Regions from separate parts of the Xenorhabdus aichiensis genome, predicted to be linked through region 4. Evidence: predicted binding sites of a transcription regulator. Region 4 holds the regulator's gene; each other region holds the start of a gene.
What was found. Region 4 encodes PurR, which represses purine synthesis genes. Its sites were predicted from a motif close to CANGCAAACGTTTGCNTG; they were not measured.
Positions count from the first base shown of each region.

Region 1: a site for PurR is predicted at 1,123-1,140, ahead of gcvT (glycine cleavage system aminomethyltransferase GcvT). Genes of this name have one in related genera too.
Region 2: a site for PurR is predicted at 1,038-1,055, ahead of PSI22_RS03480 (nucleobase:cation symporter-2 family protein). Genes of this name have one in related genera too.
Region 3: a site for PurR is predicted at 1,743-1,760, ahead of purL (phosphoribosylformylglycinamidine synthase). Genes of this name have one in related genera too.

Region 1 is NZ_JAQRFO010000039.1:22,588-25,804, forward strand. It holds gene ubiI (FAD-dependent 2-octaprenylphenol hydroxylase) at 1-873, shown strand, start outside; gene gcvT (glycine cleavage system aminomethyltransferase GcvT) at 1,245-2,342, shown strand; gene gcvH (glycine cleavage system protein GcvH) at 2,394-2,786, shown strand; gene gcvP (aminomethyl-transferring glycine dehydrogenase) at 2,871-3,217, shown strand, end outside.
Region 2 is NZ_JAQRFO010000004.1:105,818-109,034, reverse strand. It holds gene gltS (sodium/glutamate symporter) at 1-865, opposite strand, end outside; gene PSI22_RS03480 (nucleobase:cation symporter-2 family protein) at 1,108-2,493, shown strand; gene PSI22_RS03475 (AsmA family protein) at 2,697-3,217, shown strand, end outside.
Region 3 is NZ_JAQRFO010000027.1:11,551-14,767, reverse strand. It holds gene tadA (tRNA adenosine(34) deaminase TadA) at 1-55, shown strand, start outside; gene mltF (membrane-bound lytic murein transglycosylase MltF) at 84-1,580, opposite strand; gene purL (phosphoribosylformylglycinamidine synthase) at 1,845-3,217, shown strand, end outside.
Region 4 is NZ_JAQRFO010000009.1:32,979-36,195, forward strand. It holds gene sodB (superoxide dismutase [Fe]) at 1-317, shown strand, start outside; gene purR (HTH-type transcriptional repressor PurR) at 795-1,820, shown strand; gene punR (DNA-binding transcriptional activator PunR) at 1,824-2,732, opposite strand; gene punC (purine nucleoside transporter PunC) at 2,856-3,217, shown strand, end outside.

The DNA of each region.
Region 1 (3,217 bases), on a different contig from region 4:
CAGGCGGAAAGTTTGCCTGATGTGACGATTTTTACACCCGTATCCCTCAAAAATGTCGCGTGGGGAGAAAACGAAGCTTTCATTACTCTGTCCGATGAGCGAATGCTCACTTCACGGCTGGTTGTTGGTGCTGATGGTGCGAATTCATGGCTGCGTCAACATGCGGATATTCCACTGACCTTTTGGGATTATGAGCACCATGCACTGGTCGCCACCATTCGTACCGAAGAACCTCATCAGGCTGTTGCGCGTCAGGTCTTTCATGGTGATGGAATTCTGGCTTTCTTGCCGTTGTCTGATCCCCATTTATGCTCGATTGTCTGGTCACTACCTGCTGAAGCTGCGCAACAGCGCAAGGCAATCGACGCTGTATTATTTAATCGGCAATTGGGCGTTACATTTGATATGCAGCTTGGTCAGTGTGAATTAGTCAGTGAACGCCAGGCTATTCCATTGATGGGGCGTTATGCCCGTAATTTTGCAGCCCATCGGTTAGCTCTGCTGGGGGATGCTGCACATACTATTCATCCTTTGGCGGGACAAGGCGTTAATTTGGGATTTATGGATGTGGCAGAGTTGATTGGAGAACTGAGCCGCCTACACCGTCAGGGGAAAGACATCGGTCAGTATCTCTATCTGGGGCGTTTCGAACGCCGCCGCAAGCACAGCGCAGCGGTGATGCTGGCAGGCATGCAAGGGTTTCGTCAGCTATTTGATGGCAATAATCCGGCTAAAAAACTATTGCGTGATATTGGATTAACGTTCGCTGATCACTTACCGGGAGTGAAATCGCAACTGCTTCGTCATGCCATGGGGCTAAATGATCTCCCTGATTGGCTGATTTCTCAAACCTCTTCGGTTGAAAAAATCTAATTCTGCTTCTCATTTGGGATTAGTTTTCCTCATGTTGGACTAAAGTGTGTTCAGTTGATTTGCTTCGCACTTTAGTCTTTTTCTAATAAAAAAAGAACGTATTCTGGGTTTCATTAAAAATTTTGAGCGCTTTCACGCAATAAATTAGACAAAAATTCTGCATGATAGTGAATGGTTTTTCAGGTTATTACTGTAATGCTGCTAATTTATTTTATGGTTCATTTTCATTTTCAGTGATAACTTCTAACCCAAGGTATCGTTTGCGTCATTAACCGCTTTTTTTGATTCATGATCCAACCTCTGTCGGTTAATACGCCGTATGTTTTTCAGGTCAAAAACATTTTCATGTTAAGAATGGAAAGAGGGAAATAATGTCAAAACACACCCCACTATATGATCAACATCTGGCATGCGGAGCGCGCATGGTAGATTTTCATGGCTGGATGATGCCCCTTCAATACGGTTCACAAATCGACGAACATCACACGGTGCGTACTGATGCTGGTATGTTCGATGTTTCCCACATGACCATTGTGGATCTGCATGGCACAGGTTGCCGTGATTTTCTCCTCTATCTTCTGGCAAATGACGTCACCAAACTGACCGAACAGGGTAAGGCACTTTATACCGGCATGTTGAATGCCTCCGGTGGTGTTATTGATGACCTGATAGTCTATTTCTTCACTGATGACTTCTATCGCATGGTTGTGAATTCTGCGACCCGTGACAAAGACTTAGCATGGATTCAACAGCATGCCACGAATTACCCCGTCGAAATTACGGTGCGTGATGACTTGGCATTGATCGCTGTTCAAGGCCCGAATGCGCAGTCTAAAACACAATCCCTGCTGAATGATGAACAAAAACAGGCCGTGACAGGCATGAAGCCTTTTTTCGGTGTTCAATCTGGCGATTTATTTATCGCGACGACCGGTTATACCGGCGAAGCAGGTTATGAAATTGCGTTACCGAAAGAACAGGCTGCTGATTTTTGGCAGCAATTGCTGGCAGCAGGCGTCAAACCCGCTGGATTGGGCGCACGGGATACACTACGCCTCGAAGCGGGTATGAATCTTTACAGTCAGGAAATGGATGAGACCATTTCGCCTTTAGCGGCCAATATGGGATGGACAATTGCGTGGAAACCGGAAGATCGTCAATTCATTGGCCGTGAAGCGCTGGAAAGACAGCGTGAAGTAGGTACAGAACAACTGGTTGGCTTAATTATGCGCGAAAAGGGCGTATTGCGTAGTGGTTTAACTGTCCACTTCACTGATAAAGCGGGTGAAATGCGTTCTGGCGTCATTACCAGCGGAACATTCTCTCCAACTTTGGGGTTCAGCATTGCTCTTGCACGAGTTCCTCAGGGAATCGGAGAACAAGCGATTGTTCAGATCCGTAACCGTGAAATGCCTGTTCAGGTGGTTAAACCGGGTTTTGTACGGATGGGCAAACCGCTCGTAGAGTAATTTTGGTCGTAACATTTTTATTAATGAATTAAAAATAAGGAGATGGCAACGATGAGTCATGTACCAGCAGAATTAAAATATACCTCATCACACGAATGGGTTCGTGCGGAAGGAAATGGTGAATACACTGTAGGTATTACCGAGCACGCTCAGGAACTCTTGGGTGATATGGTATTCGTTGATTTGCCCGAAGTCGGTGCAGTTGTAAATAGTGGTAGTGACTGTGCTGTTGTAGAATCAGTCAAAGCGGCTTCTGATATTTATGCCCCCTTGAGTGGTGAAGTTACCGCTGTTAATTCAGAGTTGGAAAGTTCTCCTGAATTAGTCAACAGTGAACCTTATAACGAAGGTTGGCTGTTCCGCCTTAAGATCTCTGACGAGAGTGAACTCACCCATCTGCTTGATGCGGAAGGTTATCAGTCACTTTTGGCAGAAGAAGAATAATGATGACTATCGCCCCATATCACGTTGTGAATGGGGCGTTTTTTATGTGTGCCGTTTTTAGCTAGTTTCAGGAAATTATCATCAATGACCCAGACACTAATCCAACTTGAAAATCAAGGTGAATTCACTCGTCGCCACATTGGTTCTTCTGCTGAACAGCAAAAAGAGATGCTGGCGACAGTTGGTGCAAATTCTCTTGACGATCTGACGAATAAAATCGTTCCTCGTGATATCGCATTGTCAGAGCCGCCTGCTGTAGGCGAAGGCGCGACAGAACAACAGGCACTGGCTGAACTGAAAGTGATGGCCAGCCAGAATAAGCGTTATCAATCTTATATCGGCATGGGATACGCGCCATCGGTACTCCCTCCGGTTATTCTGCGTAATTTGCTGGAGAACCCAGGCTGGTACACGGCATATACCCCGTATCA
Region 2 (3,217 bases), on a different contig from region 4:
TAGCCAGGAACAGTGACAGGCTGACATTACCCAGTACCGACACCGCTCGGTCAAATACTCGATAAAAACCAAGTAGCGATAGGCCATTACTCAGGATTACCCCAACAAACAATACGCATACAAATGTGGGCAATTCAAACATCGTATGTACTAACTGTTTCTCAATATAACTCCCCGCCAACAAACAGATAGAGATTAAGGCAATAGTTTCCAGCATGACCAATGGCGTGATAAGGCGGCCAGTATAAGGCTTCTCGAATGCAGTTGGGATTTCTGTATCATCAGCGCCTAAGTCCGGCGTTTGGGTATTTTTTACCAACAAACGGGCGACCGGGCCACCAATCAACCCCCCCAATATCAAGCCGAATGTCGCACAGGCCATTGCGACTTCTGTCGCATTCTCAAAACCATAGCGTTCAGAGAATAATTTACCCCAGGCAGCTCCCGTTCCGTGTCCACCTGAAAGCGTGATGGAGCCAGCCAACAACCCCATTAATGGGTCAAGACCAAGCATTTTCGCCAGCGCAATCCCCACTGTATTCTGCACCAGCAACAGCCCAACCACGACAAAGACAAAGATTATCAGGAATTTCCCGCCTGCTTTCAGGCTGGCAAGGTTAGCGTTCAAACCGATTGTGGCAAAAAACGTCAACATGAGAGGCTCTTGGAGAGATAAATCGAAACTCACTTCCCAACCTATGAACTGTTTAATCACTAGCAAAATGACAGCGATTAATAATCCACCTGCGACCGGCTCAGGGATAGTATATTTCTCAAGAAATGGAACTGATTGTACGAGTTTTCTTCCTAGTAGCAAAACCAGTGTGGCAGCAACGAGCGTGCCATAAGTATCCAGATGATACATCTACGTACCTCATCTATTGTTAAAATTATGTGAATTTAATGCGACGTTATAATCATCCTATAAAAACGCCAAGAGCAGGTAAGGGGAGGATTAGAAAAAAAATTACTGATAAACACAAGTTAAAAAATTTAAAAGTGTGACTAAATCAAGTTGTTATTCATTATAAAAATTCAGCGCAAACGATTGCCTTAATAAGGCAGATCATTAAAATAGGTTTTTTTGTCCATCCGGAATTTCACATCATGGTTACCTCAACCCGTGAACACTCTGCATCAGAAGCGCCCGAAAAATCAGGCAGCGAATTGATTTACCGTCTAGAAGATAAACCGCCGCTTCTACACGCACTGTTTGCGGCCAGCCAGCATCTGCTGGCAATGTTTGTTGCCGTTATCACGCCCGCCATGTTGATCTGTCAGGCTCTGGGGCTTCCCGAACAGGATACACAACGCATTATCAGCATGTCCCTGTTCGCATCAGGAGTAGCATCGCTTATCCAGATCCGCTCCTGGGGGCCTGTCGGCTCTGGCTTGCTTTCCATTCAGGGAACCAGTTTTAATTTTGTTGCACCACTGATCATGGGCGGGCTGGCTCTTAAAAATGGAGGAGCAGATATCCCAACCATGATGGCCGCTCTGTTTGGTACGCTGATGGTGGCGGCAATAACCGAAGTGCTGCTGTCCCGCGTGCTGCATCTGGCTAGAAAAATCATTACGCCGCTGGTTTCCGGTATTGTCGTGATGATTATCGGCCTGTCGCTGATCCAAGTCGGGTTGACTTCCATCGGCGGCGGTTACTCTGCCATTCAAAACGGTACGTTTGGTGCGCCTGAAAATCTGCTGCTGGCAGGAACCGTTCTTGCCGTTATCGTGCTACTGAATCGCCAGCGCAATCCCTACCTGCGAGTTGCCTCTCTGGTCATTGCTATGGCGGTAGGCTATCTGGTGGCCTGGTACATGGGGATGCTGCCTCATGCGACACCTAGAACAGACACACCAATCATCACTGTTCCCTCTCCGCTCTATTACGGACTGTCTTTTGACTGGAATCTACTGATCCCCCTTATCCTGATTTTTATGGTGACGTCGTTGGAAACCATCGGCGATATTACAGCGACCTCCGATGTTTCAGAACAGCCAGTCAGTGGCCCGTTATATATGAAACGCATCAAGGGGGGTGTACTGGCAAATGGCCTCAATTCAATAGTTTCCGCCGTATTCAATACGTTTCCGAACTCCTGTTTTGGTCAGAACAATGGTGTGATACAACTGACCGGCGTTGCCAGCCGCCATGTTGGTTACATTATCGCTTCTATGCTGATCCTGTTGGGGTTGTTCCCCGCCGTAGCCGGATTTGTACAACATATTCCTGAACCCGTGTTAGGGGGCGCCACCATTGTCATGTTTGGTACTATCGCCGCATCCGGTGTCAGAATTGTCTCCCGCGAGCCACTGAACCGCCGCGCCATTATGATCATCGCGTTGTCGCTGGCCGTTGGTTTGGGCGTATCCCAACAACCCTTGATTTTACAGTTTGCACCTGAGTGGGTGAAAAATCTGCTATCTTCCGGCATTGCCGCTGGCGGGCTGACTGCAATTCTTCTAAACCTGATTTTTCCGCAGGAAAAATAGCGGCCGGATTTTCATTCCTCTAATTTCCTCTCCCGCTTTTTCAGTGGGAGTTTTTTCACTTTGTTTGCGTAACCCCTCGCAATATCAACATGAGTTTCTTCAGAAACACACTGATTGATTATCAATCCACCCCATCCTATTGTGTGAATATCCGTTTTACGGCATAAAGAGTCTTTATCAGGAGGTCATACTGAGGTGAGATCATGAAGTGGTTAAGGAAATTTTTTGTTACTCTTTTGCTGTTGCTGATTTTGGCAATTATCGTCATTTATATCGTTGTCCAGACGCACTGGGGAACCAAACAATTAAACCAATGGCTCAACAAACAAGGCCACTATAAGATCAGCATTGAAAGCATCAGTCACAGCTGGCTACAACCTGCAACATTGACGCTCAACAACGTGAATATCCATGATCAGCAAAGCGTTTTCTCACTCAATGCCAATACCGTTAATCTGGATCTCAAATGGCAACACTTGCTGACACCGCGTAACCTCCACCGTCTGACATTGCAACAAGGGAAACTGATACTAGCAAGCGATCAATTGCCCCCCCTCTTGCAAGCAGACATTCTGCAACTAAACCAGATGAATATTCAGTTAGAAACCCCCCATACACAAATCCAAGGAGAAAATATCACGGGTGGCATCACCCCTTGGATGCCTGCCGCAGGAAGCCCGTTTGGCAATGGGCAGTATCAGTTTAGTGCCAGTACCATGCGTTT
Region 3 (3,217 bases), on a different contig from region 4:
AGAGCAGCATAAGGCATTGAAACAGTTAAAAATACAACAGCAGGAAACGCCATAATCGGTTATTGCTAAGGGACTTTTTGAGATTACGTCGGTGTTTTGACTTCCGGCGTTTTTTCATGAACCACGGCTTTATTCCCTCCCTCATCTGAAAGAGGTACGATGACCTTATCTATTGGTGTTTCATGCTCCGCTTTTTTGCTGCGTTTATTTTTCGCTCGCAAGTACCCTTCCAGACTCTGGTAATAACGCCGAATGTTTTCGACATAGCGATACGCTTCATAGCCACGGGCATAGCCGTATGTTGTGTTGATATAGAACTTTTTCTTGCTTAACAGATCAAGGCGAGATTTGATATCCAGCCAACGGTCAGGATTACCTTTTTGTTCTGCCGTGAGTTTTCGGACATCGAGAATATGCCCATAACCCATATTATAAGCGGCTAGGGCGAACCAGATACGTTCATCTTCAGGAATGGTTTTCGGCAACCGATCCATCAGATAATGCAGATAAGCCATACCCCCTTTGACACTTTCCTCTGGATCAAGTCGATCACTGATCTTGACCCATTCTGCGGTCGGGCGAGTAAGCATCATCATACCGCGAACGCCTGTGGGTGAGGTTGCCTGCGGGTTCCAATGCGACTCTTGCCATGCGATGGCTGCAACTAACTGCCAGTCAAGTGAGCCAGCGTATTTCTCAAAAATAGGCTGATATATCGGCAATGTACTATTGATGGCGCGAATGAATGAAATAGTATCAAAATAATCGAATTGGTGGATATGACTGAAATACTTTTCTTCCAGCTGTGGTATCACATCGTTTTCTGACATCTCATTGAAAAAATCGAGCATAGCAGAGTAAAGGCTATAGTCATCACTGCGCTTCAAATACCAAGTCAGAGGGCGTTCCCCATTCACTTCAAAAGCAAAAGCCAAATTAGGATGAATACGCTGTTGCAGGGAAAAACTGATTGAATCGCTGATCGTATAGTCAATTTTGCCTTCGGACACCTGCTCAAGTAATTCTCGTGTATTATCGCGTGATGTATCTTCCCAAGTTAAATTGGGATAAGACTCTTCTTTATATTTTTTCAGTTCTCTGGCATGGGCAGATCCCTCAGTGACAACCAGTGTGCCGTTTAAATCGCCAAACGTGCGTGGGCGGGGTGTACCCTTGCGGTAAATCAGTTGCTGTGAAACTGAATAGTAGGCAGGGCCAGTGCGTGCCTGATCTAGCCGTTCCTCATTATAGATAAGGCCAGCAGCCAGAAAATCTACGTTATCGTTGTCTAGGTCATCAAAAATCTGGTTAATATTAGTGCGAAAATGAATGACAAGTTTTACACCTAGATATTCAGCAAACCGTTTGGCTAATTCATAGTCGAATCCCGTTGCTTCATTTTTGCTGTTCGCAGAAATCAGAGGGGAACTGATGGTACTAATCCGAAGCTCTCCCCGTGCCAGAATCCTGTTTATCTGCTCCTGCTGTTTGTTGGGCCAACTGATATTGAGGCCAATGATTGCAGCAGAGAGAAGCGCGATAATGACGATGACAAAATAATTTATCTTGATATTGCTCAAATAGTTATCTCTTGTCAGTGCGGTAGGTTCCGTATGAAATGTGAAATATAGCATGGTTAAATTTCCAGTAATTGAGCATTTTGCGTAACAAAACTGGGATGTGCAACCTTATTGAATCAATTTTGAAATTCTACTAATTGTATTATTCGATTGAATAACCGTCACGCAAACGGTTTCGTCAAAGGAAACATTCCTCTATAATGTCGGCGTTTCCCCCTGAGGCATCAGTCGGGCTTTGCTTCTAAGATGAGAGAACCTATTATTATGGAAATTCTGCGTGGATCGCCCGCTTTATCAGCGTTTCGTATTACTAAGCTCCTTTCCCAGTGCCAAGATCAGCAGCTTCCCGTTACAGAGATTTATGCAGAATATGTGCATTTTGCAGAAATTCATTCGCCTATCACAGGAAATGAGCGGGAGAAATTAAATCGGTTATTAAAATATGGCCCCTCTTTGGATGAACATGAACCTAAAGGTCAACTATTGCTGGTGACGCCTCGTCCGGGCACGATATCTCCCTGGTCATCAAAAGCGACAGAGATTGTGCACAATTGTGGGCTGAAACAGATTGCCCGTTTGGAAAGGGGAATTGCCTATTATATCCAGAGTGATGAAATGAGTGATGGGCAGTGGCAGGAGCTGTCTGCGTTACTGCATGATCGAATGATGGAAAGTGTGTTCACTCAATCTGAACAGGTTGAAGCCCTGTTTTCTCACCAACGGCCTGCGCCACTGAAACAGATCGATATCTTGCAGTCAGGGCGTGCTGCATTGGAATCAGCCAATATTGAATTGGGATTGGCTTTGGCAGCGGATGAAATTGATTATCTGATGAGAGCCTTTCAGACATTAGGGCGCAACCCGACCGATGTTGAACTCTACATGTTTGCGCAGGCAAACTCTGAGCATTGCCGCCACAAAATTTTCAACGCGGATTGGGTGATTGATGGTCAGGAACAACCTAATTCACTGTTCAAGATGATCAAAAACACGTTTGAACAGACGCCGGATTATGTTTTCTCTGCTTATAAAGACAATGCAGCCGTGATGGAAGGTTCGCAGGTTGGGCGCTTTTTCCCCAATCGTGAAAGTGGAGTGTATGATTACCACCAAGAGCCTGCCCACATATTGATGAAAGTTGAAACACATAACCACCCGACCGCCATTTCTCCTTGGCCCGGTGCGGCAACGGGATCAGGCGGGGAAATTCGGGATGAAGGTGCAACAGGGCGAGGTGCAAAACCCAAGGCCGGATTGGTCGGTTTTTCGGTATCTAATCTGAAAATTCCCGGATTTGAACAACCGTGGGAAGAAGATTTCGGTAAGCCTGATCGGATTGTCAGTGCGCTGGATATCATGCTGGAAGGCCCGTTGGGAGGTGCTGCGTTCAACAATGAATTTGGGCGTCCAGCGTTGTTAGGGTATTTCAGAACCTATGAAGAAAAGGTGAATTCCCATAATGGCGCAGAATTGCGTGGTTATCACAAGCCCATCATGCTGGCAGGTGGGATCGGAAATATCCGTGAAGAACATATTCAGAAAGGCGATATTTCTATTGGTGCGAAGCTGATCGTACTGGGTGGCCCAAGCATGAATATCGGTTTGGGTGGCGGTGCGGCTTCTTCAATGACTTCAGG
Region 4 (3,217 bases):
AACCAACTGGAAAAGTGGCAGACGCTATTAACAGTGCTTTCGGCTCTTTTGCTGAATTCAAGCAGCAGTTTACTGATGCTGCCCTGAAAAATTTTGGTTCTGGTTGGACATGGCTAGTCAAGAAAGCTGACGGCAGCGTAGCTATCGTCAATACTTCCAATGCCGCAACTCCACTGACTGGTGAAGATAAACCTGTATTGACAGTTGATGTTTGGGAACACGCATATTACATCGATTACCGTAATGCGCGCCCTCAATATCTGGAGCATTTCTGGGCTCTGGTCAACTGGAAATTTGTTGAAGAAAATCTGGCTTAATGAGATAAACGCTCAAACCAGTTTGAAATAGTAAAGGGTAGACTTTCCCGATTCCATAAGTCTTGGATAACGAAAGTTTACCCTTAAAGCAAACAAAAGCAGGCAACGTTACACTTCAATTTTTTTCTAGACTAGGCAAAGACTTGCTAGAATAACAATCATTACTAATGCGCTACTGGCAGTCAATAATCCCAACTTCAGATCTGTATCCATAAACATCCTCAATGTGAAAATTAAGGTGCCGCAACACCATAAATTTTGAATGATTACTCACCCTATTACATAAAAAACATCATTTGACATTTAGTGCATATACTTTATAGCATCGATTATTACTTTCACTTTTGAGCTAGATCAGACAAAATTCAAGGTTTATCGCTAAGTTATTGCCAGCCTTCATCCTATATATAAATATACTGGCAAACGATTAACAAAGATCTATAAATTTAGACCATAAGGTCAGGAGTCTTTTTTATCATGGCAACGATTAAAGATGTGGCTAAACGCGCTGGTGTTTCAACCACAACCGTATCCCATGTTATCAATAAAACCCGTTTCGTCGCCGAAGATACAAAAATCGCAGTTTGGGCTGCCATTAAAGAACTAAACTATTCTCCCAGCGCCGTAGCCCGTAGTTTGAAGGTTAACCACACCAAATCCATTGGATTACTGGCAACTTCAAGCGAGGCACCTTATTTTGCCGAAATCATAGAATCCGTTGAAAATAGCTGCTATAGCAAAGGTTATACGTTGATTTTATGCAATTCTCACAACAATCTCGACAAGCAGAAAGCTTATCTCGCAATGCTCGCTCAAAAGCGTGTGGATGGTTTACTGGTAATGTGTTCAGAATATCCTGAACAACTTTTGGGCATGTTGGAAGATTATCGCAATATTCCCATGGTAGTCATGGACTGGGGCGAATCTAGAGGAGATTTCACCGATGCGATTATCGATAACGCCTTCCATGGTGGTTATTTGGCCGGTCGCTATCTTATTGAACGCGGTCACCGTGATATTGCTTCCATTCCTGGGCCACTAGCAAGAAATACAGGTGGCGGGCGTCATCAAGGTTTTCTCAAGGCACTGAAAGAGGCAAATATTGCCATTCGAAATGAGTGGATTGAGCAGGGCGATTTTGAGCCTGAATCTGGCTATCAAGCTATGTATAAGATCCTGAACCAGAAAAATCGCCCCACAGCCGTTTTCTGTGGTGGCGATGTGATGGCAATGGGGGCAATCTGTGCAGCCGATGAGCTAGGCTTACGTGTCCCTCAAGATATTTCCATCATTGGTTATGACAATATTCGTAACGCACGCTACTTCACGCCAGCGCTGACAACCATCCACCAACCTAAAGAACGTCTGGGGCAGATGGCCTTCTCGGCGTTACTGGACAGGATCATCAATAAGCGTGAAGATGCACAAACTATCGAAGTCCACCCGCGTCTTGTTGAGCGTCGATCTGTTGCAGATGGGCCTTTCATCGATTATCGCCGTTGACGATCAGTTCTCCTGCAGCCATTCAGCATTAAGTGTTTCACTATCTCCGAGATAATCAAGCAACCAGCTTAATGCGGGTGAATGGCTTTTTTGCGACCATGCCAAGCAACATGGGCTATCAGGCAATGGTTGTTCAAGCTCAAGTGCGATCAATTTTCCGCTGCGGATCAGTGGTAATGCACGATGCTTGGGCACCATTCCTACACACAGACCATCCATCAGGCAAGCCAACCCAATATCCCAATCAGGCACAATCAATCGCCGTTGATTATCCAAAGCCCATGTATCACGCTTGGGCAGGCTGCGAGAAGTATCTTCCAGGCACAAACTGGAATAAGCGCGCATCTGGTCGTCATTCAATTTTTCTGCTATCGAAACCAGTTCATGTGTAGGGCTGGCAACACATAACCACGGCATAAACCCCATATCCCTGAAACTATATCGTTCTCCAACCGGAGAAGCGCGTGTGGCGCCAATAGCGACATCAACCCGCCCATCCACCAATGCATCCCACACACCATTAAAAACTTCAGGATAGATAAACAACTCAATATCTGGAAAATGTCGATAAAAATCCAGAATAAGTTGGAGCGTTCGCTCAGGTTTTACAACTTGATCAACTGCAATACTGAACTGCCCTCGCCAACCATTAGCCACCTGCTGACATTGATGGCGAGTGTGATGCATTTTTTTGATAACAGAACGAGCTTCTTTAACAAAAATACCCCCCGCTTCCGTTAATTCTACATCACGGTGACGACGCTCAAATAAAGGTACAGCCAACCATTCTTCGAGTTGTTTTACCGTATAGCTGATAGCAGAAGGGACACGATGAAGCTCTGATGCAGCTGCACTGAAACTTCCTGTTCTGGCTACAGCATCAACAACTTCCAGCGAGTATTCAGACCACATATTTATTCCTTTCAATTTTTTTCATAACATGATGCAAATATTACCGTTTCACAAGTAAAAATCATGCCATATAGAATAAGCTTTATATCTCCTTATCAATTACCACATCAAGTTATTAACACAATGACAACAAATAAAAATTCCATTTCATTCATGTTTTATCTCGCTGGCCTGAGTATGCTCGGCTATTTGGCCATTGATATGTATCTACCTGCCTTTGGAGTAATGAAAACAGAGTTAAATACATCAGAAAGTGCTATCAGTGCGAGCCTCAGCATTTTTCTTGGCGGTTTTGCCTTTGCTCAGTTGTTATGGGGGCAGCTATCTGATCGGTTGGGGAGAAAGCCTGTTCTTATTATCGGCTTATCCCTGTTTTCCGTTAGTTGTCTAGGTATGCTCTGGGTAACTGATTCCACTCAACTACTTGTATTGAGATTTCTTCAAGCGGTTGGAGTCTGCTCTGCGGCAGTTTGCTGGCAGGCTTT